2 regions of the Streptococcus sp. V919 genome follow, and region 1 is predicted to be linked to the other one. Evidence: predicted binding sites of a transcription regulator. Region 1 holds the regulator's gene; the other holds the start of a gene.

Evidence for each region. The regulator Rex, encoded in region 1, represses fermentation and respiration genes when NADH is low (regulators of the CRP and FNR family bind a similar motif). The targets are predictions, from matches to a motif close to TTGTGAANTANTTCACAA.
Region 2: adhE (bifunctional acetaldehyde-CoA/alcohol dehydrogenase) is a predicted target of Rex. The motif match lies at 1,818-1,835, and genes of this name have one in related genera.

The regions. Positions count from the first base shown of each region.
Region 1 is NZ_JBTHHY010000001.1:540,415-556,083, forward strand. Features, by position in the region: partial or broken gene ACXYSK_RS02865 (IS982 family transposase) at 383-491, shown strand; gene ACXYSK_RS02870 (hypothetical protein) at 541-975, opposite strand; gene ACXYSK_RS02875 (hypothetical protein) at 1,004-1,279, opposite strand; partial or broken gene ACXYSK_RS02880 (hypothetical protein) at 1,279-1,709, opposite strand; gene ACXYSK_RS02885 (ClC family H(+)/Cl(-) exchange transporter) at 1,856-3,406, opposite strand; gene ACXYSK_RS02890 (ribonuclease HII) at 3,422-4,201, opposite strand; gene ylqF (ribosome biogenesis GTPase YlqF) at 4,188-5,039, opposite strand; gene pta (phosphate acetyltransferase) at 5,185-6,159, opposite strand; gene ACXYSK_RS02905 (RluA family pseudouridine synthase) at 6,178-7,068, opposite strand; gene ACXYSK_RS02910 (NAD kinase) at 7,065-7,883, opposite strand; gene ACXYSK_RS02915 (GTP pyrophosphokinase) at 7,867-8,538, opposite strand; gene ACXYSK_RS02920 (CYTH domain-containing protein) at 8,672-9,241, shown strand; gene ACXYSK_RS02925 (ribose-phosphate diphosphokinase) at 9,365-10,315, shown strand; gene ACXYSK_RS02930 (cysteine desulfurase family protein) at 10,331-11,446, shown strand; gene ACXYSK_RS02935 (DUF1831 domain-containing protein) at 11,451-11,798, shown strand; gene ACXYSK_RS02940 (DUF4649 family protein) at 11,808-12,023, shown strand; gene ACXYSK_RS02945 (redox-sensing transcriptional repressor Rex) at 12,106-12,747, shown strand; gene ACXYSK_RS02950 (gamma-glutamyl-gamma-aminobutyrate hydrolase family protein) at 12,763-13,452, shown strand; gene radC (RadC family protein) at 13,476-14,156, opposite strand; partial or broken gene ACXYSK_RS02960 (O-acetylhomoserine aminocarboxypropyltransferase/cysteine synthase family protein) at 14,220-15,501, opposite strand.
Region 2 is NZ_JBTHHY010000003.1:89,100-104,768, reverse strand. Features, by position in the region: gene adhE (bifunctional acetaldehyde-CoA/alcohol dehydrogenase) at 1-1,783, opposite strand, end outside; gene ACXYSK_RS08445 (MORN repeat-containing protein) at 2,071-2,484, opposite strand; gene ACXYSK_RS08440 (low molecular weight protein-tyrosine-phosphatase) at 2,477-2,914, opposite strand; gene yajC (preprotein translocase subunit YajC) at 2,963-3,283, opposite strand; gene tkt (transketolase) at 3,400-5,376, opposite strand; gene ACXYSK_RS08425 (hypothetical protein) at 5,495-6,115, opposite strand; gene jag (RNA-binding cell elongation regulator Jag/EloR) at 6,170-7,126, opposite strand; gene ACXYSK_RS08415 (YidC/Oxa1 family membrane protein insertase) at 7,141-7,956, opposite strand; gene rnpA (ribonuclease P protein component) at 7,931-8,302, opposite strand; gene ACXYSK_RS08405 (PFL family protein) at 8,609-9,946, opposite strand; gene ACXYSK_RS08400 (ACT domain-containing protein) at 9,956-10,222, opposite strand; gene rplQ (50S ribosomal protein L17) at 10,481-10,867, opposite strand; gene ACXYSK_RS08390 (DNA-directed RNA polymerase subunit alpha) at 10,879-11,814, opposite strand; gene rpsK (30S ribosomal protein S11) at 11,858-12,241, opposite strand; gene rpsM (30S ribosomal protein S13) at 12,259-12,624, opposite strand; gene rpmJ (50S ribosomal protein L36) at 12,642-12,758, opposite strand; gene infA (translation initiation factor IF-1) at 12,783-13,001, opposite strand; gene ACXYSK_RS08365 (adenylate kinase) at 13,119-13,757, opposite strand; gene secY (preprotein translocase subunit SecY) at 13,913-15,223, opposite strand; gene rplO (50S ribosomal protein L15) at 15,236-15,669, opposite strand, start outside.

The sequences.
Region 1 (15,669 bases):
TATGCATACTTTTCACTATAAGCAAAATAATGATACCTTCATGGGGTCACTGGTTAGAGACGACACGCTTTCTTTGGACAAGCTTTCCTATCTATGTATGCGTGTTAATAGCCGTTTTCCCAATGATATGCTTTTGGCCATATTTGATTAGTGCAGATTTTAAGCCGGGTACAGCAAAGACCTTGCTTGCGACTTTTGGTCTAATAGTAGGTAACGTGACTCTGATTTTGATATATACGACTATTTTGCACAAGGTATTATAGGTATAAAAAAATCCCTTTATAGGGATTTTTTGATTGCTTCAAGTAGCTCGTCATATTCTTCAAATGCTGGAACCTCTGGGTGATCCTTCTTGATTGATTCAGTGCTTCTAAACAAGAATCCTAGTGGGTGTCTCCTTGAAACAAGTCGGTTTAATCTACCGACGGTCAAGGCAGTTGATTTGGTTAGTCCAAATTATTCGGCAAGCCATAAATACTCAAATTTCTCCCAAATCTCGATTCAAATTGTTTAACTGCTCATCTGTATAGGAAAATGTCATTATTGCTCTCCTTCGTCTTTATCAGAATAAGTTACCCTGATTTTCGAAGTGGTTTCACCCTTGTTTTCATTCAAAAATTGTCTATCTTTTATTCTTCCTTCCCATTCCAGTGAAGCATCAGTTATTTCCTCAGTGTCTAAAGAATATCCAATCCCATACTTAATTTTTCTTTCATCATTAAATTTGATTTCTACATCACAAGACCATGAACCTGAAGGGCTTGTATATTCTGGATTAGAAATCTTAATCTCTTCTATCCCTTGATAAGAATTCTTTAACGCATTGACCAGACTAACTTCATATTCTCTATTTCGACGCTCTTCTTGGGATTTTCCTAACATGTTAAACATAAAAACACCTCCTGTTGTGATGGGTACGAGTAACAAAGCGATTAGTAACCTTTTATGGATTTTTTTATTGCTGGAATTATTCATTTAAGTGGTTCTCCTTTTCTTCATTCTACTATAATTTAAAGATAAATAATACTAGAATAGAGAAAAATGTATCTAAAACAAGCCCATCAAAACCTGTTCCTCGGTGAGACTTAGTCGCAATAACACGGAATTCTTGACCATCGGAGGTGGTTATAGTGTTAGTTTCATCCGAAGATAACTTATCATTTGTTTTGGCTACAACTTTCTTTTCAACTTCCCTTTCAGCATATTCAAAATTTACACTATAAACATTTTTTCCGTGATTTAATTCATTGAGTTGTTTATCAGTATAAGTGTATACCATTAATATTCTCCTTCTGAACCATCTGAATAAATAATTTTTATTAGTTTACTAGTCTTACCCAAGTGACTATTTAAAAATTCTCGGTCCTCTTTTCTATTCTCTCTCTCTAAAGATACATCAGAAATTCGTTTATCATTTTTTGAATAATTTATTTTATTTTTTATGCTTCTCTCATTAAAATATAGTTCACTACGCAAGTCCAACTTCCTGGAGGATTTGTGTAGTTTGCATTAGAAAATCTAATTTCTTCAATACCCTCATAACTATCTTTTAAAGTTTCAACCAAACTAACTTCATACTCTCTATTCCGACGTTCTTCTTGAGACTTCCCAAACAAACTAAACATAAAAACACCTCCTGCAGTGATAATTACGAGTGACAAAACGATCAGTAGTCTTTTATGACTTTTTTTAATTCCAGAATTGTTCATTTGAGTTTTTCTCCTTTTTCTTATTATACAATAATCTATTATGAAAAAAACAATAAAAAAGCCGATCTCAACACAGAGAATCGGTTTTCTAATAGTATATTTAACGATGTATTTTTGCATAATATAATTTATGTAAACACCCTATCTTACAATAGCAAATCTTTTACTTTTCCAATTTCACTTTTTGGAATCACGAGATGAATCATATCTCCTAGATACATCCTTGTAGAACCATTAACTGTCTTACTTTTACCGTTATGTACCTGGGTTGTGATAAGTACGTTATGTGGTAAATTGAGTTCATGTACCTGCTTACCAGCTATCTTATCAGAAACTGGGATTTCTATCAGGGTAACTTCTCCATCATCAGTTGCTGATTCAGGTAACATTTTTTCTAGCATGGCTTCATAGACGGGGGCTCCTTTGAGCAAATCCATGACGATGTAAGCAACTAGGGTCACCATCCCTAAAGGCATGAGATTGCGGATGTCACCAACCATTTCTGTCACAAGAATCATAGCTGTCAAAGGTGCTTTTGAAATAGCTCCAAAATAGCCACTCATTCCTAGAATTACAAAAATTGGGAATTGCTGCTGTGTAACGAGGCCAAGATTGACACAAATAACACCGACCAGAGCTCCAAGTAAGGATCCTAAAGCTAAAATAGGTAGGAAAATTCCACCAGGAAGTCCACTTCCGTAACTAATCATGCTCCAGATAAAGCGAATGATGAAGTAAATTAAGAGAATTTGGAAGCTAAAATCTTGTTCTGTTAAGGATAAGACAACCTGATTTCCTCCACCAAGTATTTGTGGTAGGAAGATTCCTACTGGAATGATAAGGAGAAAGGCTAGAATAGGATAATAGGCCTTATCCAGATGAATCTTTTGACCAATCCAATCATATACTTTTCCGACATTTAGAACAGCTTTTTCATAGAGAAAACCTGAAAAACCAAGAAAAATCCCCATAACCAGATAAATCCAATACTGACTCAAACTCATAAGAGGGATATTATCAGGCATATCAAGCACAGGTGTTAAGCCAAAGATGAGAAGGGAAACAAAGTTTGCTACTAGACTAGCAGCCAAGGTAGAAACCCAAAAGAATCGTGAAAAATGATGGTAGACTTCTTCTACTACAAATAGGAGTCCCGCAATCGGTGCATTAAAGGCTGCAGCAAGTCCAGCAGCAGCTCCGCTAGCAATCAAAGAACGCTCCTCAACAGGGCTAGACTTGAGCCATTTAGCAATTCCTTTTCCTCCAGCGGCACCTAGCTGAATACTGGGACCTTCACGACCGAGCATAAGCCCACTCGCAATGGCCAAGATACCTAGAATGTATTTCTTCCAGAGGACACTCCACCAATTGAGAGACATGAGACCTTTTAACTCCGCTTCAACTTGAGGAATACCAGAACCTTTAATATCTTTTTCTGAGCGTGTTAATTTAGCACTAACTAAGCAAATGAGGATATAAAACAATAAAATAATCAATAGATTCCGTATCAGATTTTCTTGGTCTTGATAAAATCCTTGAACGATATGAAAGCCTTTTTCGATCAAAAATCGAAATGATCCTACAATAATTCCTACGACTAATCCGACAATAATACCTCGCCCTACTTGAGCTAAGATCGTACTGGACGCGAAGGCAAATTCTTTCTTGGAACTAAGTATTTCCGATTGTTCCTCCATAATTCTCTCCTTTAATTATCTTTTATTAGTTTCTGAAACGATCGTTTTAATCGGTTCAAAACTGGTGCGATGAATGGGTGTGACACCGTACTTTTCAATTCCTTCTAGATGCTTAGCAGTTCCATAGCCAGCGTTTTGAGCAAAATCATAGCCTGGAAATTCTTCGTCATAGTTAGCCATGATCTTATCTCTTGTAACCTTAGCAACGATAGATGCTGCTGCAATAGATAGGGAATTAGCATCTCCTTTGATAATGGATGTTTGAGAAATCGGCAAATCCAATGTCATAGCATCAATCAAAAGATGTTCTGGCTGAGGTTCAAGTTGAGAGATAGCTTCCCTCATGGCTAGTTTCGTCGCTTCATAGATATTGACTTGGTCAATGACATGATTATCCATAATCCCTATACCGATTGCTAAAGCATTATCCTTAACGGCTTGAAAAATCTCCTCGTGTTTTTTCTTAGGAATTTTTTTGCTGTCATTTAAACCTTTAATTTTACAATTTTGAGGTAAAATCACTGCAGCAGCCACCACTGGACCAGCTAGCGGACCACGTCCAACCTCATCTACACCTGCAGTTAGGTTAATCCCCTGAACGTAAAGTTCTTTTTCATATCGAAGCATGGCTTCTAAGCGAAGATTTTCATCTATTTCTGCTTGGATGGCCTTTTTACGCTTTTCAATTTCCTTTTGTACACCTGAACGAGAATCTTTTTCAATTTCCTTAAAAAAGGAATTTTCAAGTTCTCTTATCTTTGCTAATTCTTCTTTTATTTCTTTAATCGTTGCCATTGAGGTCTTCCAATGTATCTAAGGTATAGTTACCTAGTTTTCCGTCACGAACTTCCTTGACAAAGAGATTATAGAAACGATCGTAATCATCACGGAAACCAAGGATACGTGTCATATCCATGATAATTTCTGGAGCTTCATCTTCCAGATTCATTTGTTTAAAACGTTCTTGGAGCTTTTCAGGGTAATGTGTTTTAAAGTAATTAAGACCGAAAATCGTTACTTCATCCATTGGAAGCAACTGATCTTTGATAGCTCCAGTTAATGCGAGTTTGAGTGCTACGGTTTCATCTTTAAATTTTGGCCAGAGAATCCCTGGAGTATCCAAGATTTCAAGATCCTTATTGGTTTTAAGCCATTGTTGCCCCTTAGTGACACCAGGTTTATTACCAACAACGGCGATTTTTTTACCAGCCAAACGGTTCATCAGCGTTGATTTACCAGCGTTTGGAATACCGATTATCATGGTACGCAAGGTCTCGATTTGAATACCACGTTCTTTTTGACGAGCAATCTTCTCTGCCATGAGTTTCTTAGCGGCATCCGTTACTACTTTTACTGTTATTTGTTCCTTAGAGTTGATAGCAAGTGTCTGAATGCCTTGTGATTCAAAGTATTGACGCCACTCTTTCGTTAATGCTGGGTCCGCAAGGTCTGCCTTGTTCAAAATCAATAGTCTTGGTTTATCACCGATGATTTTAGTCAGCATCGGATTTTGACTAGACAAGGGCAAACGTGCATCTACTAAAACTGTTACAAAGTCAACAAATTTTAAATTTTCCTGGACTTGACGACGCGCCTTAGACATATGTCCAGGAAACCATTGAATAGTTGCCATTTTATTTCCTTTTCTTCATACAAACTTATTCTATAAAACATAGATGATTACTGACTATTTTACCATAATTTAGCTAGTTTTGCAGGGTGTTAGACAATTAAAAGACTAGAAAAGCCCCTCTTAAAGAAGTGGGGCTTTGGAAATTTTATTGGTAAATAGCTTGTGCTGCAGTGATGAGAGTAAGATTATAAACATCATCTGAGCTACATCCACGTGAAAGGTCATTAACTGGCTTATTCAAACCTTGTAAAACAGGTCCTACAGCTGAGAAACCACCTAGACGTTCTGCAATCTTGTATCCAATATTTCCTGCTTCGATACTTGGGAAGATGAAGACAGTTGCATGTCCAGCCACTTTACTTCCTGGAGCTTTCAAAGCTGCGGTTTCAGGGTGGAAGGCAGCGTCAAATTGCAATTCTCCATCAATTTCAAGGTCAGGACGCAATTCGTGTGCACGTTTAGTAGCTGCTACCACTTTATCAACGTTTTCACCGAAACCAGAACCTTTACTTGAGTAACTTAACATTGCAATTTTTGGCTCGATACCAAACATTTTAGCTGTGATTGCTGAGTTAATAGCAATTTCAGCTAGGGCATCAGCATCAGGATTAATGTTGATTGCACAGTCTCCGAAAAGATAACGTTCTGAACCACGAGTCATTAAGAAAGCACCTGAAGTACGAGTTACATTTGGACGAGTTTTAATGATTTGAAGTGCTGGGCGAACAGTTGCAGCAGTTGAGTGAAGTGCACCTGAAACCATACCGTCAACCAAGCCCATATAAACTAGCATAACACCAAAGTAGTTAACGTCTTCACTCAAGAGTCTAGTAGCTTCTTCTTCTGTTATCTTACCGTTACGACGTTCTACAAGAGAAGCAACCATATCGTCAAATTTATCGTAATGATCTGGGTCGATGACTTCATACCCCTCATGAATTCCTTCGATTTCAAGGTAGATTTTGATTTTTTCAGGTTTACCAAGCAAAACTGGGATAACATCTGTTTCTTTCACCAAACGTTTTGTAGCTTGTAGGATACGAGGTTCTTTCCCTTCGGGTAGAACGATGCGTACATTTTTACCAACTAGGTTGGTTTTTAGACTTTCAAAAACTTCCATGAGTTTTCTCCTTTAATATTAATTAATTGATAACTTAGTTATTAAATTCTTAAAATCATCTGGCAGCGGAGATGATATTTCCAACTGTTCTTCAAGAAAAGGATGATAAAAAGATAAGAAATGGCAATGTAGCGCTTGACGCTGTATGCCATGCTCTAAACTTCCACCATAGAGGTCATCTCCAAGTAATGGAAAACCAATATGTGAAAAATGAACACGAATTTGGTGTGTTCTCCCAGTATGTAATCGAATATCGACTAAATGTATGTCTCCATAGGATGCTATGACCTTGTATTCTGTGTGAGCATATTTACCACCTTTAGCTACACGCCTTGTGATGATAGAATCTTCATCTCTCGCAATGGGAGCTATGATTTCTCCCTGTGGTTCCAGATGTCCATCTCCCTTGACTAAAGCGTAATAACGCTTTTCAATAGCCTTTTTTTGTAACTGTTTATCTAATCTGGCATGCGCATAGCCGTGTTTAGCAAAAAGCATCAATCCAGAGGTATCTCTATCAAGCCGAGTTACAATGTGAACCTGCTGATTCTCATAGTTTTGGTTTACATAGTAACCCTTGATAAAGTTGGCAATGGTATTGGAATGATTGACACTAGGTATAGATGCAACTCCAAAGGGTTTGTTGATAATCAAGAAATGATCATCTTCAAATAGAATATCTAGCGGATAATCAATTGCTTCCAGTGTCTCGAAACCTTCTTCTGGAGGAATATCAATGACAACCTCATCCCCAATATCTAAGAGATAGGTTGCATTCTGCGGATGCCCATTGACTCGAATATCACCACCTCGAAACTTAATCTTGGCAAGTAACCCTTTTGAAACTTCATGTTTTTTCAGAAAGGTTTTGACCTTGACATGTTCATCAGCAATAAACTGAAACCTCATTCGTCCACCTCACCAATAAAGGCATCTTTAACACGATTCCAAAAACTGGTGTGGCTTGGTGTCGCTACAAAATGAATCTTATGATGATCAATCTGGTATTCTATTTTTTCAATATTTCGGAAAGAATAAATACTATTATCGATTGAGATTGTGTGATAGTCATTTCGAGTCGGTATCAATTCAATCTTGTCTTTTTTTGGAACGATGATTGAAGAACCAAGTGTGCGATAGATTCGGTTGTTCAAACTGGCAATTTCAGCCAATTGAAGGGCTTCTATGGTCGGATGCAGTACTGCTCCACCAAGTGATTTATTATAAGCTGTACTTCCTGTCGGCGTTGAAACCGTTAGGCCGTCACCACGGAAACGTTCAAAGGGAACATGGTTAATAATGACATCAGCAACCATAGTTCGATCCGCTCGACGAATGCTAGCTTCATTTAGTGCTCGGAAAGACTTGACTTCACCATTTTCGAGAAATATTTTTACACTAAGGAGTGGATAAGAAACTTGAGCTCCATTATCCAACTGTAAATTTGTAACCAATTGGTCCAACTCAAAATCACGATAATCCGTATAAAAACCTAAATGTCCCGTATGAACCCCAACAAAACGAACCTTATCCAGTTGGTTTTCATACTTATGGAAAGCAGACAGTAACATCCCATCTCCACCAATAGAGACGACGATATCTGGATTTTTATCATTCAGGATAAAATTATTCTTTTTTAATCGTTCTTTTAACTCAAATAGAACTTTCTGACTCTGAGGCTTACGGTTGGCAATTAGGTCAATTCGTTTACCTGTATTCTTCATCGGTATCGTCACTGTTTCCTACCCCGTCATTTAATTTTCTGTGCAAAGGATCAAAGAGCGCTTGGGCTTCCTGGATATCAGCACGTATTTTACTCATTTCTTCGTCTAACTGGTGAGAAATTCTAGCTGTAATTTCAAGTCTTTCCTTGATTTCTTCTGGGAAATCTCCCTGATATTTATAATTGAGAGAATGCTCGATTGTAGCCCAAAAGTTCATTGCCAAAGTACGAATTTGAATCTCAACTAGAATGGTTTTTGCACCGTAAATCGTATCAACCGTATACTCAATAATCACATGGTAAGAACGATAACCCGATGCCTTTCGATGAGTAATGTAATCACGTTCTTGAACAACTCTCATATCCTGTCTTTTACGAAGGATAGATACAACCTCATTCACATCGTCTACAAATTGAACCATGACACGTAAACCTGCAATATCTTGCAAATCTTGTTCAAGCGTGTCATAGGTTATTCCACGACGAACCATTTTTTCTTTGATACTTTCAATAGGTTTCACACGCCCTGTTACGAATTCAATTGGTGAATGTCGATTTTGTTTGCGGTACTGTTTTCGAATCCCCCGTAGTTTTATTTTTAACTCGCCAACAGCTTGAATGTAAGGATCTAAAAATTCTTCCCATTCAGTAATCATAGATTTTATAGATTCACCCCTCTTTAGCTACAATATTCATTTACTCTTTGATTTTCATTTAAAAATCATATACAATAAATACAGTTATTATTATACCATAAATCGCTTTCAAACAAAATAAAAGGTTCTCAAAATGAAACATTTAGAAATAGAATTAAAAACTCTTCTAAAGAAAGAAGACTATATAAAATTAAAAGAATATTTTTCGGATATTACTCCTATTACGCAAAACAACTACTACTTAGATACTTGTGACTATAAGCTACGTAGCAATAAGATAGCCATGCGTATTCGGACTTTTGAAGATAGCGCTGAATTAACTATAAAAATTCCTCAAGCTGTAGGCAATATGGAATACAATCAAGCTCTCACTCTAGAAGAGGCAAAGAAATGTTTAGAGGAATGCAAACTTCCCCAGGGTATGATTTTAGAAGAACTTTCAAATCGAGGTGTTTCACCAAGTGGATGGGTTGTTTTAGGTTGTTTAACCACTGTTCGTTATGAGAAAGAGACCTCTATCGGACTTATGGCACTAGATCAAAGTACCTACTTCGATGTTGTTGATTATGAATTAGAGCTGGAAGTCGAAAATGGAGACCAGGGAAGTCTTGATTTTCAGGAGTTTTTACAGGCAAATGATATCGAATACAAGAAAGCACCTTCAAAATTAGTACGATTTATAGAAAATATGAAAAAATCCTGAAATAATCAACTTTTTTTGATAAAATAAAAGAGATAAAAAATATTAGAATCTGTAACAGAAAACACTTGTTTTAAAATTGTTTGCTTTTGCTGATTCACGTAGTTTATAGAGGACGGTTTATCAATGTCAGATACAAAGAATATGAAGCTTTTTTCACTTTCATCAAACCATGAAATTGCTCAAAAAATCGCAGATGCTGCAGGTGTTCCACTTGGAAAATTATCATCACGTCAATTCTCAGATGGTGAAATCCAAGTTAACATCGAAGAAAGTGTTCGTGGGTATGATGTTTATATCATCCAGTCTACTTCTTATCCAGTTAGCAATCATTTGATGGAACTTTTAATCACTGTTGATGCCTGTGTTCGTGCTAGTGCAAATACAATCAATGTTGTCATGCCTTATTTTGGTTATGCTCGTCAAGACCGTATCGCTTCTTCTCGCGAACCCCTTACAGCTAAACTTGTTGCAAATATGTTGGTTAAAGCCGGAGTTAGTCGTGTATTGACACTTGATCTTCACGCTGTTCAGGTTCAAGGTTTCTTTGATATTCCTGTTGACAACCTCTACACAATTCCCCTTTTTGCTAAACATTACTGCGAAAAAGGTTTGACTGGATCAGATGTGGTTGTTGTTAGTCCTAAAAATTCAGGCGTAAAACGTGCCCGTAGCCTCGCTGAGTATCTTGATGCACCGATTGCTATCATCGACTATGCTCAAGATGATTCTGAACGTAGCCAAGGATATATTATCGGTGAGGTTGAAGGTAAGAAAGCAATCTTGATTGATGATATTCTAAATACAGGTCGTACTTTCTCTGAAGCTGCTAAAATCTTAGAACGCGATGGTGCAATTGAAATATATGCAGTTTCAAGTCATGGACTTTTCGTTGACAGCGCTGCAGAATTGCTTGATGCAGCTAATATCAAAGAAATCTTGGTTACAGATTCTGTAGTAACAGAAAGTAAAAAACCAAAAAATGTAAAATACATTACAGCAAGCGAATTAATTGGTGATGCCATGGTTCGTATTCATGAAAGAAAACCAGTTAGTCCACTATTTAAGTTTAAATAGAAATTAGGTGAGTTTTTGATTTATTTGGATAATGCTGCTACGACACCCATGTCATCTGCAGCTATCTCAGCAATGACCCAAGTCATGCAAGAAACATATGGAAACCCTTCTAGTATTCATAGCCATGGGCGACAAGCAGGTAAATTATTACGTGAAGCCCGTCAAGAATTAGCAGGTTTACTAGGTACAAAGCCCCAACACATTTTCTTCACTTCTGGTGGTACAGAAAGTAATAATACAGCTATTATCGGCTACTGTCTTCGTCATCAGAATCGCGGAAAACACATTATTACTACTGCTATCGAGCATCACGCTGTGCTTGAACCAATTGAATATCTGGTGGAAAATTTCGGATTTGAAGTAACTATTTTGAAACCTGTAAATCAAGAAATTACAGCAGAACAAGTCAAAAATGCTCTTCGTGAAGATACCATTTTAGTTTCAACTATGTTTGCAAACAATGAAACAGGGACTCTATTACCGATTGCTGAGATTGGTGAGCTGCTAAAAAATCATTCTGCTGTTTATCATGTTGATGCAGTTCAAGCAGTCGGTAAATTAACGATTCTCCCTGAAGAATTAGGAATTGATTTTCTTAGCGCTTCTGCACATAAATTTTATGGTCCCAAAGGCGTTGGTTTCCTTTATGCTGCTACCACTGATTTTGATTCCTACCTACACGGTGGAGATCAAGAACAGAAAAAAAGAGCAGGAACAGAAAACCTTCCTGCAATAATTGGGATGGTAGCGGCACTTAAGGACGATATTGAACATATAGAGACTAACTTCGAAAAAGTTCAAAAGTTACAGGAAACATTTCTAGCGGAAATGGATGGAACAAACTACTATCTAAATCAGGGAAAAGAACAACTTCCCTATGTTCTCAATATTGGATTTCCAGGACAACGCAACGACCTACTGCTACTTCGTTTAGACCTTGAAGGTATTTCTATTTCAACTGGTTCAGCATGTACTGCTGGTGTAGTTCAAGTTAGTCATGTTCTTAAGGCTTTTTATGGAGAAGACTCGCCTCGCTTACATGAGTCTGTTCGCGTCAGCATTTCACCTCAAAACACAGAACAAGAAATGTTAACCCTTGTCAAAAAAATTAAAGAAATTATTGGAGGATAACTCAATGGCATTCGAACAAACGATTAAATTAAAAAATTGCCGTTACGATTACACACTTAGTCCAACTGTTAAAAAATTTACGCTTAAAGATAATACTTTTTTTGAAACTAAAGTTGGTAACTATGAATTAACGCGTCTTCTTGAAAAAGTACCAAATAGTGGAGAGGGATTCCAACTTAAGATTATTATTAACAAAGACTTAACAGGCGCAAAAATCAACATCACTGATAAATTTGGTCTACGTTTGGTTGATATCTTCAAATCAGAAGAAACTCACATCCACCAAGAAAAATTTTACTTCTTGATGGATAGCCTGGTTGAACGTGGCGTATTTACAAAAAGCGAAAGATAGAAGGTCATTATGTTTCGATTAACTTACAAGGACTCCTATCAAGTAGAGCGTGTGCAAGAATATGAAGACTATGAAGCTCTTATGCTCTCTCTATCGGGTTGTGTAACCCTTCCTGATACTACTCTTGTTACTTCATTAACACATGATGGAGTTGAAATTTATCAGGGACTTCTAGGTAATCTCTACCGCTTTTTAAGGACTTACCACGAAACTAAGATAAACTAAGATTTTTTCTTAGTTTTTTTTCGTTATTGTTGCATTTTTCACAAGCTTTCTATAAAATAGTAGATAGAAAGGTTGTGATTTTGTGAAAGAAAAACAGTCTGCTATTCCTAAAGCAACAGCAAAGAGACTTTCTCTCTATTACCGTATTTTTAAAAGATTTAATGCCGAGAAAATTGAAAGAGCCAATTCCAAACAAATTGCAGAAGCAATTGGAATTGATTCTGCCACTGTTCGTCGTGACTTCTCTTACTTTGGAGAACTTGGACGTCGTGGATTTGGCTATGATGTCAAAAAGCTCATGAACTTTTTCGCTGATCTTTTAAATGATAATTCTATTACCAATGTTATGCTTGTAGGTATTGGAAATATGGGTCATGCCCTCCTCCACTACCGCTTTCATGAGCGCAACAAGATGAAAATCATCATGGCTTTTGACCTTGATGATCATCCTGAGGTTGGTACCAAAACTCCTGACGGTGTTCCGATCTATGGAATCTCACAAATAAAGGACAAAATTAAGGGTAGTGATGTTAAAACTGCTATTCTTACTGTTCCTAGTGTTAAATCTCAAGAAGTTGCTGAACTTTTGGTTGATGCTGGCATCAAAGGTATCCTCAGTTTCTCTCCTGTTCACCTACATCTTCCTAAAGACGTAGTTGTTCAGTATGTCGATCTTACAAGCGAACTTCAAACCCTCCTCTATTTCATGCGTAAAGAGGATTAGAAAGTGTAAATATTTATGAATAAACCAGTTATTGGGATTACAGGAAATGAAACCCCGCATCCAGATGATGAGCTTATGATGAGTTATGCTTCAAAAGGCTTTGTTGAAGGAGTTAAGAAAGCTGGAGGTATACCCATTATCCTACCGATTGGTGATGAAGAAATGGCCAGTTACTACATTAGTTTAATTGATAAACTTATTCTAACTGGTGGACAAAACGTTGACCCTAAATACTATGGTGAGCCAAAAACTATTGATAGCGACGACTACCACCTTCAACGTGATATTTTTGAGTTAGCCCTCATTAAAGAAGCAATTAAGCAAAATAAACCAATTTTTTCTGTCTGTCGTGGTACTCAACTTTTTAACGTAGCCATGGGCGGGTCTCTTTATCAAGATATCGAAGATCATTGGCAGGATAGTTCCGCTGAATACACCACTCAGCGGCTTGTCACCGAACCAGATACTGTTCTTCGAGAAATCTATGGCGAAATCTCTCATATCAATTCTTTCCACCATCAGAGCATCAAAGATTTAGCTCCTAATCTTAAGGTTGTAGCTCATGATCCTAAAGATGGCATTATCGAGGCTGTGACAACTACAGACGGCTTCCCCTATCTTGGTGTTCAATGGCATCCTGAATTTCTCTTTGAAAATCGCCCAAAAGATAAAACACTTTTCGACTATGTTGTCAATGAATTGTAAACCTGTATCATATACAGGTTTTTTTATATCATATCTGTCTTCTCGCGGTAACTAAAATAATCGGAATGTGAGACAATTAGATGGTCCAATAAGACCAACCCCATTAAGTCGCAAGCTTCTTTAACAAGCTTCGTAACATGGTCATCATTTCTACTTGGCATGACAGCCCCAGATGGATGATTATGAACCAGAATCACAGATGTTGCCATGTGCTTTAGGGCATAGTGGAGAATTTCTCTCGGTTCTGCAATACTTCTCGTGGCAGACCCGATAAAAATAGTCTGCTGGTGAATGATTTGATTTTGAGTATTCAGATAGAGCGCCACTAGGTGCTCTTGTTTTTTATCTCCAAGCTCAGCCTGCATCTTTTTAGCTAATTTACGACTGCTAAGAATACTCTCCATTTCCACTGTTTCCCTTTTATGGATACGGTAGCCTAATTCGATAACAGCTTGTAATTCGATAGCCTTAACACGTCCAATACCCGATAGAGTCTGCAATTCCTGTAGACTCATTCTTTTTAGGTCAGTTAAACAGGTTAGCTGATTTAATACCTTCTGTGCTATTTCAAAAACATTGGCTTGTTTCGTTCCTGTCCTTAGTAATATTGCCAGTAATTCTTGGTTGCTGAGTGCTTCTACTCCTTCTCTTACTAGTCTCTCTCTTGGTAAAAGTGAATCTTCTTGAAATGAAATACTATACATAAAAATCCTCCTCACTTTATTATTCGTGAGAAGGATCCTTAATTCGATAAAAACTAGTTATTTTTAGATTTTTTCAAGCGCTAGTCGCAAATCTTCAATCAAATCGTCGACATTTTCAAGACCGATTGAGAGACGGATTTGATTTTTAGTTACTCCTGCTGCTTCTAAATCAGAGTCTGACAACTGAGCATGTGTTGTAGTTGCAGGGTGAACTACTAATGATTTAGCGTCTGCTACATTGGCTAAGTTCGAAAAGATTTTCAAGTTGTCAATCACTTTACGTGCTTCTGCTTCTCCACCTTTAACGTGGAAAGTAAAGATTGAGCCAACACCTTTTGGTAAGTATTTTTCAGCCAAGGCATGGTAAGGACTATCTGGAAGTTTTGGATAGTTGACCTTTTCAACCTTTGGATGGTTCACAAGGAAATCAACGATTTTCTCAGCATTTTGAACATGGCGTTCAACACGAAGAGAAAGAGTTTCAAGACCTTGTAAGAGCAAGAATGAATTAAATGGTGATAGCGCAGCTCCCATATCGCGAAGCAATTGCACGCGAGCAGCAACGATAAAGGCTTGCAGCACCAACATCACGAGTATAACTGATATTGTGGTAGCTTGGATCTTCTAAGACTAATTGAGGGAATTTTCCTGAAGCAGCCCAGTCAAACTTACCACTATCAACGATGACACCACCAATTGTAGTACCATGACCACCGATAAACTTAGTTGCTGAATGAACTGCAATGTCAACACCGTGTGAAAAGACATTGATAAGATATGGTGTTGCAAAAGTATTGTCTGCAACCAAAGGAATCTGGTGTTTATGAGCAATTTCAGCGATTTTTTCGATATCAGGAATGTTGATAACAGGATTTCCCAAGGTTTCAATCAATACAAGTTTTGTATTGTCTTTAATAGCTGCTTCTACTTCTTCTAGATTATCAATATCAACAAAAGTTGTGGTGATTCCATAACGAGGAAGTGTTTCTTTCAAGAGGTTAAAGGTACCACCATAGATGGTTGATGCTGCAACGACGTGGTCTCCTGCGTGGGCTAGAGCTAAAATTGTGTAGGTAATAGCTGCCATACCTGACGCAGTTGCAAGTGCACCTACACCACCTTCAAGAGCTGCGATACGCTCTTCAAAGGCTGAAGTTGTAGGATTGGTAATACGAGTATAAATATTACCAGCCTTTTGAAGAGCAAAGAGTTCTGCACCCTCTTGTGTATCTTCAAATACAAAAGATGTTGTTTGGTAAATTGGTACAGCACGAGACTTGGTAGTGGCATCCACCACTTGTCCTGCATGCAATTGTAGGGTTTCAAATTTAAATTCACGAGTCATATTTAGACCTCCAAAGATTTCATTAGGTTCATTGTATCACCTAATTCGTTCAGTTACAAATACAACTTTGTTATATATTGGCATAAGAAATAGCTATGGCTATTATTAGAATTGTAGAACTTTTTTCAGATAGTTTAAAATATTTGTCTTCACTGCTCCTATACTTTA
Region 2 (15,669 bases), on a different contig from region 1:
CACGTTTACGGATATCCATGAATTTTTGAACCAAGTCACGGAAGTCGATTTGTGGTTGTTCGTAGAAGAGCCACATTACTTTAGCAGCATCCATCGGTGAACCACCACCAAGAGCGATGATTGTGTCTGGTTCAAATGCTCTCATCACTTCAGTACCACGTTCTACAGTTGTGATATCTGGATCTGGTTCAACATCTGAGAAGACTTGGACAGTTACACGGTTGCTACGTTTGTTCAATTGGTCGATAATACGTTGAACGAAACCGAGTTTTTCTATAGATTTGTCTGTAACAATCATAACGCGTTCAATATCTTCACATGTTTGAAGGTATTGGATAGAATTGCGTTCGAAGTAAATTTTTGAAGGAACTTTAAACCATTGCATATTATTTCTACGTTTCCCTACTTTCTTGATGTTTAGAAGGTTGATTGCACTCACGTTATCACCGACTGAGTTGTGTCCATAAGAACCACATCCAAGTGTCAATGATGGAATGAAGGCATTATATACGTCACCGATACCACCGAAAGTAGATGGAGAGTTCCAGATAATACGCATTGCTTTGATTTCTGTACCAAAGCGTTTAGCAAGAGCTTCATCTTTTGTATGGATAGCTGCTGAGTGACCAAGCCCATTGAACTCAACCATTTGACGAGCTTTTTTAAGTCCATCTTCAGTATCTTCAGCTTTCAATACTGCAATGACTGGTGAAAGTTTTTCACGAGTCAAAGGCTCATTTTCTCCAACTTCTGCACATTCTGCAGCAAGGATATTAGTTTCTGCTGGCACTTTGAAACCTGCTTGTTCTGCAATCCATGTTGCTGGTTTACCAACGATGTTTGCGTTTAGTTTAGCACCCGCACAGTTTTTGCTGTTAGCTTTCACACCGAAACAGAATTCTTCAAGAAGAGCTTTTTCTTTCTTGTTTACAAAGTAAGTGTGGTAAGATTTGAATTCTGCAACAAATTCATCATAAACTTCTTTATCAATGATAACTGCTTGCTCAGACGCACAAACCATACCATTGTCAAATGATTTAGACATAACGATGTCATGAGCTGCTTGACGGAGGTCAGCTGATTTTTCGATATAGGCAGGAACGTTTCCAGCACCTACTCCAAGAGCTGGTTTACCACATGAGTAAGCAGCCTTAACCATGGCATTACCACCAGTAGCAAGAATAGTTGCAATACCATCATGATTCATAAGAGCAGCTGTTGCTTCCATAGATGGTTCTGTAATCCATTGTACACAGTTTTCAGGAGCTCCAGCAGCAATCGCAGCATCACGAACAATTTGAGCAGCGTGTGCAGAAGATTCTTGAGCAGATGGGTGGAAAGCAAAGACGATAGGATTACGTGTCTTTAATGAGATCAATGCTTTAAAGATTGCTGTAGAAGTTGGGTTTGTTGTAGGTGTAACTCCACAGATAACCCCAACTGGTTCTGCAATTTTAGTCAAGCCAGTAATTGGATCATCTTCGATAACTCCAACAGTTTTAACACCGCGCATGTTGTTTACAACGTGTTCACAGGCAAACAAGTTCTTTGTAGCTTTATCTTCAAATACACCACGTTCTGTTTCTTCGATTGCATGTTGAGCAAGAATTCCGTGTGCATCAAGTGCTGCAACAGATGCTTTTGCCACGATATAGTCAACTTGTTCTTGGTTCAACTTACGCATTTCTTCAAGTGCAACTAAACCTTTTTGTACCAAACCATCTACGTGCTTCTCTGCAGCAAGTTGTCTTTGTTCAGGTGTTACAGTTTTTTTATCAGCCATATTTTCCTCCATAGCCATCAAGGGTTAAAATCCTTTGTTAAATTTTTCACAAGTTTATTATAACTCTTTTTTTATACTTTGTAAACAGTTTCATAGATATTTCACAAAGAATTTTCATTTTATTGTGAATTTTTTATCAAACTATTGTTTTTATGCACTCTTTTATCAAACTTTGTGAAAATATTATTGAAATTATTTTATTTCACAAACTTTTTTATGGTATTTTAACACAAAAATCAAGGAAGCGCTTTCCTTTCATCCTGATAAAAAACCTCCTTATCAGGAGGTTATTGTGCTTGTTGGAAGAGCCCTTGTTTAAAGTCGCCTTCATAGACAACTTCTTGCTCTGTAGTCAGTTTTCCTTTTCCTTCAGCTTGGCCGTTAACAAAATCACCTTCATAAACCCAGCCATCCTTTGCTTGGTAGGTACCTTTACCGTTAAATGCTCCATTTTTAAATTCACCAGTATAAGTGTCGCCATTTGAGAAGGTCATTGTGCCTTGACCATTCATCTTTCCACGGACGATGCTCCCATCGTATACAATTGAGTCACCATCTAGCTTTAGGACCCCTTGCTTGGGCATATTCCCTACAAATACAAAAATTGCACAAAGAACTATGACTACTACCGTCGCAATTTCTAAACGAGGACGCGTTATATAGACACTGTATTTATCATAGAGTTTTTTTAAATTATCCATTTTTTGCCTCATTTTCTAAACGTGATAGCCATGCTTGGCAACCAGCTAAAACTCGATCATAAGTTTCATTGAAATCACCTGTATACCATGGATCTGGAACACTTTCAGAAGCGAACGCTTCTATCTTGTGCTGTTGTTTTTGAGGACACATTCGAGTCAAGTCAAGGAGATTCGATTCGTCCATACCAATGATATAATCAAAATATTCAAAATCATCCTTAGAGATTTGTTGTGATGTTTTTGATGAATCATAAGGAATACCGTGAGTTTTAAAGATTTTCTGAGTTCCTTTGTGAATTGGGTTGCCGTGTTCCCAAGAAGAAGTTGCTCTACTCTCAATCTCATATTCATCGGTTAAAGATTTCATCACAAATTCTGCCATAGGACTCCGGCAAATATTACCAAGGCAAACAAAAACAACTTTTTTCATCATTGTCCCTCATCTTCATAGAAAAAGGGGTATAAGATCAACCCCGTTTTATTCTTCAATCGCACTTTCACCGTCGATGACTGTACCTTCTGATGTAACAGCTTCTTTCAATGGCAAGACTGATTTGATTGCTCCGAGTTCAAAAGTCAAGTAAACTCCGTCTACATCAAGTACGATCGTTCTGTTTTCGGTATCAACTTCATCTACTGTACCGTATAAACCACCGATAGTAATGACTTCATAACCTTTTTGAAGTTTATTGAGACTCTCCATGCGTTTTTCAGCTTGTTTCTTTTGAGAACGTTGCATGAAGAACATCAAGCCGAACATCAAAACAAGCATAATCAAGAATGTTAAATTCCCACCCATTATTTTTTACTCCTTTGTAATTCAGATAAAACTACTATATCAAATTTCACTTGTTTTTACAAGATTATACCCTGGTTTTGGGACAATAAAAAACCAGAGCAAAGCTCTGATTTTTCTTACTTCAAGTTGTTTACAATTTCAACTAAGTTTTCAACTGTAAATCCATATTCTGCTAAAACTTTTGAAGCTGGAGCAGACGCACCAAAGGTATCAATACCGAGAACCGCTCCATCAAGACCGACGTATTTATACCAGTTTTGGGTTGCTCCCATTTCGACTGCTACACGGCGACGAACTGCATTTGGTAAGATTTCTTCTTTGTAAGCTGCATCTTGTGCATCAAATACATCTGTAGATGGCATGCTGACTACGCGAACTTTTCCACCTTGGCTTGCCAATTCTTTAGCAGCTGCAACAGCTAGATTCACTTCTGAACCTGTTGCAATCAAGATAGTGTCAAAGTCTGCTGCATTTTCATAGACAACGTAAGCACCTTTTGCAACCTTCTCGAAGTCTGTTCCTTCCTCAACAGTCAAGTTTTGGCGAGTCAAGACAAGGGCAGTTGGTGTTTTCTCACTCTTCACTGCGAGATACCAAGCTGCTTGAGTTTCACGCGCATCTGCTGGACGGAAAACGTTGAGGTTTGGAATCGCACGAAGGCCTGCCAAGTGCTCAATCGGTTCATGAGTTGGCCCATCTTCACCAACTGCGATTGAATCGTGAGTAAAGACATAGGTTACAGGAAGACCTTGTAGGGCTGACAAACGAACTGCCGCTTTAAGGTAATCTGAGAATACGAAGAATGTTCCGCCATAAACACGAAGTCCACCATGAAGAGCCATTCCGTTCAAAACAGCTCCCATTGCAAATTCACGAACACCAAATTGGATATTACGGTTCAAGCGATTTGCATCGTCCTGAAGTCCGTCAGTTTTGATGTAAGTCATATTTGAATGAGCAAGGTCAGCTGATCCACCAAGGAAGGTTGGCAATTTAGCAGCTACTACATTCAAGGCATCCTGGCTTGAGTTACGAGTCGCTTGAGAGAAACCATTTTCTAAAGCTGGGAAGTCTTCTGGAGTCAATTCAACTGGATCGAGTCCTTCGATGATGGCTTCCACTTCTGCAGCCAATTCTGGGTGAGCTTCTTTATAGTCTGCAACTAGTTTTGTCCATGCTTCATATGCTGATGCACCACGGTCCGCAACATTTTGTTTGAAATCAGCATAAACTTCTGCTGGAATTTCAAATGGTTCGTAGTTCCAACCAAGTGCTTGGCGAGTTGCTGCAGTTTCATCCGCTCCAAGAGGAGCGCCGTGTACAGCATTAGTCCCTTGTTTGTTTGGAGAACCATAACCAATAACTGTTTTCACTTCGATTAAAGATGGTTTTCCTGAAGCCTTAGCTTCTCCAATAGCAGCATGAATAGCTTCTAAGTCTGTCCCATCTTCTACCAATGCTGTATGCCAACCGTAGGCATTGTAACGGTCACGAACACTTTCTGTGAAGGAATCTTTTGTCTCACCATCCAAGTTGATATCATTTGAGTCATAAAGAACAACCAACTTGTCAAGTTTTTGCAAACCTGCATAAGATGCAGCTTCACTTGAGACACCTTCCATCAAGTCACCATCTCCACAAATAACATATGTGTAGTGGTCAAAGATGTTATAACCTTCGCGGTTGTACTTAGCTGCAAGGAAACGTTCTGCTTGTGCAAAACCTGTCGCAGTCGCAATCCCTTGTCCTAGAGGACCTGTTGTTGCATCAACTCCTGCTGTATGACCAAATTCTGGGTGACCTGGTGTTTTAGAACCCCATTGACGGAAGCTCTTCACTTCATCCATGCTCACATCTTCAAATCCAGAGAGATGAAGAAGGGCGTAGAGGAGCATTGACCCGTGACCAGCTGAAAGAATAAAACGGTCGCGGTTAATCCAGTTTGGTTGAGCTGGATTGATACGAAGTTCTTTAGTGAATAGGCTGTAAGCCATCGGTGCAGCTCCCATAACCACCCCTGGGTGACCTGAGTTCGCCTTATTGATAGCGTCAATACCTAGAAAACGAATCGCATTAACAGATAGATTTGACATAGAATTTCCTTTCTCTTTGAGGTGATAAGTATACCACTTATCCTATTTTACTATTATATGAAAAAATACCTAGAATAGCAATAAAACAATTTACTATAAAATGACTCAGCCGATTAGATTAATTTCTGGTCGCTTGATAGTAAGGCAAGAATTTTTCAAAAGCCCTATCCAGTTCATCTAAAATCTTATCTAGAGTTTCTTCATCAGTCACTGGAACATCAGCTTTTATTAATACTTTGCGAATCTCTTGGTTAGATAACTGTTGTCTCAAAAGTTGTCTATTCTCCTCAGTAGCCTGCACTCTATAACTCTCATCGTTTTTCTGAACCCAATAATAGATTCCCTCAACCACTGGCACATCCAAAACTTTAGCCTGTTTTGATAAGGTAGCTTCATCTTTCTTTCTCTCTATAAAACTAACTTCTAAAGAGATTCCCCAATTATTCTGACTTCCATACAAGCGAAGAGCCATCATAGGTTCCGCAACTGATCCTTCTGCCTGTAAATAAGCCCAAAAATGAGGGCGAAGACGTTGAGCTTGATTCATCCATTGACTGGTTGGGTGTAATTTCCAATCGGAATGCCTAGCTTGAAAACATTCAGCTAGGTGAGTAAATGACTTTCGTGCTCCCTGCCCTTTGCTACGCATTGATAACATTTTATCTCTTTCAACTCCTGCTTTGTCAGGGTTCCGGTACTGTTCTCCTTGATAAGCAAGATAATCTTTGATTTCTTTCATTTGATTCCTTCTTTAGTTAGAAAAAAATCAGGAAAACCTGATTTTTCATTTATCTTATTCAGTATCTACGACAACATAACGATTTGGTTCGTCACCTTCAGAGTAGCTCGTTACACCTTCCATTCGCGAAATGATACGATGGATAATTTTACGCTCGCTACTTGACATTGGATCTGTCATCTGACTACGACCTTCTTCCAAGACACGTGTAGCCAATTTCTGTGCGTAACTCTGCAAAACTTCTGCACGATGTTCCACATAGTCATTCACATTGATCGTGATGTAGAAAGTTTTTGAATAACGATTGTAAAGGTAATTTTGCGCTAGAAGTTGGAGAGATTTCAAAACCTTACCGTGGTAACCGATAATACGACCCGGCTCATTTGTATCGATTTGCATGTTGATAGAACGACGGTTAGAAGTACTAGAAATAGTTCCCTCAACATCCATATCATCAATGATTGCTTGAACATAGTCCGTCACTTCTTCAACAACCTTTTCTGTGTCGTAAGTCGGCTCAACTTTCAAACCAAGGTTTTCTAAATCACTACCTTGCTCTTCGTCACCATTTTCTTGAATTTCTTCAGGTTGCAATTCTTTTAAAACAGCAATGTGCCCTGTTTCCTCTAAAATAGTGCTTGCTTCCTTATCATTTTTCAGAATTTCAGCCTTGACTTCTTCAGAAATTTCTTGGCCTTCTTCTTCAATCTTCTTGATAGCTGCAACTACATGTCCCAAATCGACTGTTGCTTCACTGACTGTTTTAACTGGATCGTTTTGATCATTAATTTCTTTTGGAACACCTTTGATAGCCTGTTGATTTGCTTTTACAACAGTTGTCTCACTAATTGCTTCGATATCAACTTGAGCTGGTTTCTTTCCGAAAAGTCCAAAAAATCCTTTTTTCTCTTTCGAAATAACCTTGATATGAGCTTTCATTCTCGGAATATTTAATTCATTCAATCCTTTTTGGATTGCTTCTTCAACAGTTGAACCTGTAAATAATACCATTATCAGATTTCTCCTTACTTTTTCTTTTTCTGTGCTTTCTTCAGAGCTTTTCTTTTCTTAGCTTCTAGATCTCTCTTAGCCTTCACATCCGCTTCACGCTCTTCAATGATTTTGAAAGGATTGTTCAGTAGGTAAGTTTGCAATACTTGATAAGCGTTTGAAACCGTCCAATAAAGAGCAACACCGCTTGGTGCAGACATTGCAAAAAAGAAGATGATGACAGGCATTCCATACATCATAGCTGTCATTGCACCATTTTTTTCAGGCAAGGCTTTGTTTGAAAGCCAACTACTGAAGAAAGTGAACAGGGCAGCTAAAATTGGCAATACCAAGGTCGTGTCAACTCCACCTAGATTGAACCACAAAAAATGGCCAGTCTTCAAAAAATCAACGTACGATAAGGCTTGGAAAAGAGCCAATAGAATTGGCATTTGAATCAAAAGTGGCCATAATGATGCAGACTGCTTAATCCCTAATTCTTTAAATAATTTACGTGTTTCCTGATCTAGTTTAGTACGACTTTCCATATCGCGACCAGGATAACGTTCGCGCAATTCCTTTATTAGCGGTTGCGCTTCTTGCATTTTTCTGGATGCCACCATTTGCGTTTGAAAGACCGGTAATAAGATTGTTCGAATCAAGACTGTGAAAATAATGATCCCTAAACCAATACTTACATTAAAGGACAAAAAACGAATGGTTTCAGCAAAAAAATAAACAAGTTTACTCCAAACATCTGACGAATCAGCAGAGACTTCACTAGTTGCACAAGCAGTCATTACCAACAAGGACAAACCTAACAAACTAGTCAATTGTAATTTCTTCTTCACTCCTATTTCCTTCCTGGTATATCTTTGCTAATTTCAAAACATGAAGTAAGTTTTTTTCGATTTCTGCATATTCTAAAGTTTCAACGCCTTTTCGAGCAATAACAACAAAGTCTACATTATCAACTATCTGGTTACTATTTTCAATCAAAACATGACGAATTCTTCTCTTGATTTGATTTCTTGTTACAGCATTTCCTAACTTCTTGCTAACTGATAACCCTACTCGAAAATGTTGTTGCTGATTCTCTAACCGATAAATAACAAATTTTCGATTAGCTACACTTTTCCCCTCTTTAAATATGGCGTCAAAATCTTTCTCTTTTTTTACACGAAAGCTTTTTCTCAAAAATCATACTCCATCTAATAAAACTATTACTATTATACCATAAAATTTCAAAAAGCCAATCATGGCAAGGTTTCGGGCTATTTGTGCCATAAAAAATGGCCATTTAAAAAATGAATGACCAGAATTCAGCGAAAATTTACTACTGTTTTCAAAATCAAAAACAAAAGTCACTCTTACGAGTGACTTTTGTCGGAGATTATTATGAAAAAGTTTAGGATTCTATTAAATAAAGTTAGGAGGTCTTTATTTAATGATTGTAGTATATACCGTTTTCCTTAAATTGAACTTAAAGCTTCACTTTTTTCTCTAATTTTTAAAGCTATGGATTGGAGCAGGAATCTGACCCCCACGAGAAATAAAATCAACAGATGATGCTTTGTTTACTTTCATAACTGGAGCAGTTCCTAAAAGACCACCAAACTCGATCATATCCCCTTCTTTACCTTTAGGAATAATGCGAACTGCAGTTGTTTTCATATTGATAACCCCGATAGCAGCTTCATCGGCAATCATAGCCGCAATGGTTTCAGCAGGAGTATCCTCAGGGATAGCAATCATATCTAAACCAACCGAACAAATAGCTGTCATGGCTTCTAATTTTTCAAGATTAAGAGAACCATTTTGCACAGCAGCAATCATACCCTCGTCCTCAGATACTGGGATAAAGGCACCGGATAAGCCACCAACTTGGTTACAAGCCATAACTCCACCCTTTTTAACCTGATCATTCAACAGAGCTAAGGCTGCAGTCGTCCCATGAGTCCCAACAGTTTCCAGCCCCATTTCCTCGAGAACTCGAGCTACAGAATCACCTACTGCTGGAGTTGGCGCCAAGCTTAAATCTACAATTCCGAAGTCAACTCCAAGACGCTCGCTAGCCATTTGTCCAACTAGTTGACCGATACGGGTAATCTTGAAAGCTGTCTTTTTAACAGTTTCAGCAACTACATCAAAACTTTCCCCACGAACCTTTTCCAAGGCACGTTTAACAACACCCGGACCAGAAACACCTACATTGATGATAACATCTGCTTCACCAACACCATGGAAGGCACCCGCCATAAAAGGATTATCTTCGACTGCATTGGCAAAAACTACTAGCTTCGCAGCTCCCATTTCTGAAAGTTCACCTGTTTCCTTGATAATTCGTCCCATATCAGCTACAGCAGTCATGTTAATTCCTGACTTGGTTGAACCGATATTGACAGAGGAGCAGACCTTATCCGTTTCAGCCAAAGCACGAGGGATAGAATTTATGAGAATTTCATCACCTTTTTGGTAACCTTTTTGTACCAAGGCAGAAAATCCCCCAATAAAATCAACACCTATTTTTTTAGCAGCTCTATCCAAAGCTTTTGCTAACACTACATAATCTGTCGCATCTGTTGCTGCTCCAACCAAAGAAATAGGAGTTACCGATACGCGTTTGTTAACGATTGGAATCCCAAGTTCAGCTGCAATTTCATCCCCGACAGCAACTAAATTTGCGGCCTTGCTAGTTATCTTATCATAAATTTTATCTGCAGCCTTATTAATATCTGGATCTATACAATCTAGAAGTGAAATTCCCATGGTAATTGTTCTGATATCAAAATTCTGCTCTTCAATCATTGAGATTGTTTCAGTGACTTGTCTAATATCCATACACGCCTCCTAGATATTATACATAGCATCAAAAATCGCAGCACTCTGAATATTGATTTTGACATTCAAAGTCTGACCAAAAGCCTCAAACTCATTTCTCAAATGAGTAAAATCTTGTTTTTCTTCACTAGATACCACAGCCATCATTGTGAAGAACTCGTCCAAGACAGTTTGTGAAATATCATCAATATTTAATCCTAATTCAGCAATCTTAGTCGCAACACCTGCAACAATCCCACCTTTATCTTTTCCAACTACAGTTATGATAGCTTTCATATCGATCCTCCATTTTTAAACTATAGAAAATCTAATTTTGTGATTTTCTTTTTTCTCAGTATAGCACATTTACAACAAAAAAACTAAAAAACGCCTGCTTACGAAATTGTTCTTAAAAGAAAAACAATTTCGTAAACAAGCGTCTACCGACCATCTTATGATGAGTGTTCCCGCTAGGACAAAAGTCCTAGCGGTAGACCAGAGCTAGACTAAGAGCACAGGGCTCCATCATCATAACACTCAACAAAATTGATGATTTTATACTAATTCAATGATCGCCATTGGCGCTGCATCACCACGACGTGGTTCAGTTTTAAGGATACGAGTGTATCCACCGTTACGGTCTGCGTAACGAGGTGCGATTTCTGAGAACAATTTTTGAAGAGCTGTAGTAGAAGTGTACTTGTCAGTTGCTTCATCATAGTTTTCAGATGCGATTTCATTACGTACGAAAGCAGCAGCTTGACGACGTGCATGCAAATCACCACGTTTACCTAGAGTAATCATTTTTTCAACAGTTTTACGGATTTCTTTAGCACGAGCTTCAGTTGTCACGATTGATTCGTTGATCAAAAGGTCAGTTGTCAAATCGCGAAGCATTGCTTTACGTTGTGAGCTAGTGCGTCCTAGTTTACGGTAAGCCATGTATTCCTCCTTTATTTATCTTTTAATCCAAGACCCAAATCAATGAGTTTGAGTTTCACTTCTTCCAAACTCTTGCGTCCAAGATTTCTTACTTTCATCATCTCTGCTTCAGATTTTTCTGTCAAATCGTGCACAGTATTGATACCAGCACGTTTCAAACAGTTATACGAGCGTACAGACAAGTCAAGTTCCTCAATCGTACGTTCCAAAATACGGTCGTCCGATTCAGTATCAGCTTCTTTCATCACTTCTGCAGATTTAGCAATCTCTGTAAGATTTGTAAACAAATCAAGATGTTCTGTCAAAATGCGTGCTGAAAGCCCTAAAGCATCTTCTGGAATAATAGTTCCATTTGTCAAGATTTCAAGGGTTAATTTGTCGAAACCATCATTGCTTCCTACACGAGCAGGTTCAACTTGATAGTTAACTTTTGTTACTGGTGTATAAATAGAATCTACAGCAAGTGTTCCAACAGGTGCATTATCTTTTTTATTTTCATCTGCAGGTACATATCCACGACCACTGTTTACAGTCATAGTCGCTTTAAATGAAGCACCTTCTCCGATTGTGAAAAGATAATGATCTGGATTTACGATTTCGATATCACTATCAGTCAAAATGTCTCCAGCTGTAACTTCAGCAGGTCCTTCAACATCAAGTTCAATAGTCTTTTCGTCTTTTACATATGATTTAACTGCAATCCCTTTAATGTTCAGAATGATTTGCATCACGTCTTCGCGAACACCTGGAATTGTATCAAACTCATGTAATACTCCATCGATATCGATAGATGTAACAGCTGCTCCTGGAAGAGAAGCAAGAAGTACACGACGAAGAGAGTTACCAAGTGTTGTACCGTATCCACGTTCTAGTGGTTCGATTACAAACTTGCCATAATCTTTATTTTCATCAATTTTTGTTATATTTGGTTTTTCAAACTCGATCATTTAGTTACTCCCTCTTAAACGAAAAGCAGTGTAAAGGTAATGATTATACACGGCGACGTTTTGGAGGACGAGCACCATTGTGTGGCACTGGAGTCACATCACGAATTGCTGTTACTTCAAGACCAGCGGCAGCAAGAGCACGAATAGCTGACTCACGACCAGAACCTGGACCTTTTACAGTAACTTCAACTGATTTAAGACCGTGTTCTTGTGCAGATTTAGCAGCAGCTTCTGAAGCCATTTGAGCAGCAAATGGTGTAGATTTACGAGAACCTTTGAAACCAAGAGCACCAGCTGATGACCAAGCGATTGCATTACCATGCACATCAGTAATCATAACAATAGTGTTATTAAATGTAGCGTGAATATGCGCAATACCAGATTCGATATTCTTTTTCACACGACGTTTACGTGTTGGTTTAGCCAAGACTTTTACCTCCTATATTATTTTTTCTTACCAGCAATCGCAACAGCTTTACCTTTACGAGTGCGAGCGTTGTTTTTAGTGTTTTGTCCACGGACAGGAAGTCCACGACGGTGACGGATACCACGGTATGAACCGATTTCCATCAAACGTTTGATGTTCAAGTTTACTTCACGACGAAGGTCACCTTCAACTTTAATTGCATCAACTTCACGACGGATAGCATCTTCTTGATCAGATGTAAGATCGCGAACACGAATATCTTCTGAAATTCCAGCAGCTGCTAAGATTTTCTTAGATGTTGCAAGTCCGATACCATAGACATAAGTCAATGAGATAACTACACGTTTGTCATTTGGAATGTCAACTCCAGCAATACGAGCCATGTTTTCTCCTTTCTATCTTATCCTTGACGTTGTTTGTGTTTTGGATTTGCTGGGCAAATTACCATAACACGGCCATTACGACGAATTACTTTACAGTATTCGCAAATTGGTTTGACCGATGGTCTTACTTTCATTTCTTATCCCTCCAAGTTTTTCGATTATTTAAAGCGGTAAGTGATACGTCCACGTGTCAAGTCATATGGACTCATTTCAACAGTAACACGATCTCCCGCTAAAATACGAATATAGTTTTTACGAATTTTACCAGAAACTGTTGCTAAAATCTGATGTCCATTTTCAAGTTCAACCGTAAACATTGCATTCGGCATCGTATCGACTACTTTGCCTTCAACTTCAATCACATCGTCTTTTGCCACGCAAAAGTACCTCCCTAAATTTCGATTTGATGCCTCTAGACACAGAGACAACAATTATAAGTCAGACTAACTCAGTATAACATTTGTCAAGACATTTTGCAAGTCTGAAAAACGCTTTTATTTCAAATTTGTCAATACCTTTTCGATATCTTTAAAGACATCATCGATATCTTGGTTACCTTCGATATCATGTACAAGACCTTTAGCGCGATAGTGAGCAATGATTGGTTCACCTTGAGCAATATTAACATCCAAACGACGTTTTACTGTCTCAGGTTTATCATCTTCACGTTGGTAGTAATCTTCCTCTTTGTAATCAACTGGTGGATTGAATACTTTATGGAAAGTCTCTCCAGTTTGACGATGAATGATACGTCCGCTCAAACGCTCTAAAAGACTGTCTGGATTTACTTCGATGTTGATAACACCTTCAAGCTCAATACCAAGTTCAGCCAATGTTTTATCTAAAGCATGCGCTTGTTCAATAGTACGTGGATATCCGTCTAATAAGAAACCAGTTTCTTTAATATCATCTTGAGAAAGACGTTCTTTAACAATTCCATTTGTTACTTCATCTGGAACCAACTCGCCTTTGTCAATATATGATTTAGCTAGCACACCCATTTCAGTTTGGTTAGCCATTGCCGCACGGAACATATCACCTGTTGAGATGTGGGCAACGTGAAATTGTTCAACGATTTTCGCCGCTTGTGTCCCCTTACCTGCACCAGGTAAACCCATAATCAAAAGATTCATGATTCATACTCCTTTTTTATTTTTAAATAGAAGCAAAAATTCATTTCAACTCCTATTTAAAAACAAAATAGAAGAGAGGAGATAAAAATCTGACAATGTCTTTGATTTTTACACTCCACTCTCTGAGCAATAGTGAATTTTATTTTCTATTACAATTATTCTGTTGTATCTAAGAAACCAACATATTTACGTTTCAATAGATATCCTTCCAATTGTTTAATTCCTTCAATGCCTGTAGAGATAATGATTAGCAAACTTGTTCCCCCGAAAGCAACAACTTCTGAAAGACCAAATAAATCTTTAGCTACGATAGGTAAGATAGAAATAACACCTAGGAAGAGAGATCCGACAGTAGCGAGACGACGAAGAAGTTTTGACATGTACTCTTCTGTCCCTTTACCTGGACGGACACCATGGATATAAGCTCCACTCTTTTGTAAATTCTCTGCAGCTTTCTCTGGATTAATCTGTACAAATGTATAGAAGAATGTAAAGAGAATAATCAACAGAGCATACAAAGCAACACCTGAAGGAGTTGATGTAGATACCAACTCTTGAGCTGTTTTTACCCACTCCCAGTTAAGACCAGATGCACTTACGAATTGTAAGATTGCTGCCGGCGCTGCTGTAATTGAGCTGGCAAAGATAACAGGGATAACCCCAGCAGGGTTAATCTTCAAAGGAAGATAGGAACTTGATGGTGCACCTTGAGCTACCTTTGTATACTGAATTGGTATCTTGTACTTAGCTTGTTCAACGTAAGTTGTAAAGTAAACAATCAACAAAACAGCAACGATTAAGATGGCAACGAAAATAAGAGACGATGTCAAACGACTGCTTGGTACATTGACAAAGTAATCCACATAGATGCCTTTAATCATATCAGGAATTGAAGCAACAATCCCTGCAAAGATGATCATTGAAACACCATTCCCATATCCTTTATCTGTAATTTGTTCTCCCAACCAGGTTACAATCATACTTCCCGCTGTTAAGATGACTCCAATCACAAGGAAAATCTGTGGCGTAAGTGGTACAGTTAAAAGTTTAGCTCCAGATAGAGCATTAAAACCAGCAGTAATCCCGACTGATTGGACAAATGCAAGCACTAGTGCAATGTATCGAGTCGCTTGGTTTAACTTTCTACGACCAACTTCCCCTTGTTTCCCCCACTCTACAAACTTGGGTAATAAATCCATTTGCAAGAGTTGGACGACGATTGAGGCTGTAATGTAAGGACTAACTCCAAGAGCAAAAACTGAAAAGTTTTTCATGGCATTTCCTGACACCAAGCTCAACATATTTAAAAAGGATAGCCCACTCAAAGCGTTCAAGCTATTTGCGTTTACCCACGGTACAGTGATACTAGTACCTATACGAAAAACAAATACGATAAAAATTGTGAATAAAATTTTTGATCGAACTTGCTTAACTTTGAGTGCTTCTCTCAATAATTTAAAAAACATAGGTCACCTCACTTAGATGACTTCAACTGAACCACCTTTAGCAGTGATAGCTTCTTCAGCTGATTTAGAGAATTTAGCAGCTTTAACAGTCAACTTCTTAGTCAACTCTCCGTTACCAAGAATCTTGATACCTGATTTTTCAGCTTTAACAATTCCTGCTTCGATAAGCACAACTGGAGTTACTTCTGCACCATCTTCAAAGATGTTCAATTGGTCAAGGTTAACAATTGCATATTCTTTAGCGTTGATGTTAGTAAATCCACGTTTTGGAAGACGACGGAACAATGGAGTTTGTCCACCTTCAAAACCAAGGCGTACTCCGCCACCGCTACGAGCTTTTTGACCTTTTTGACCGCGACCAGATGTTTTACCGTTACCTGATGAAGTACCACGACCAACACGGTTACGAGTTTTACGAGAACCTTCTGCAGGTTTCAATTCATGAA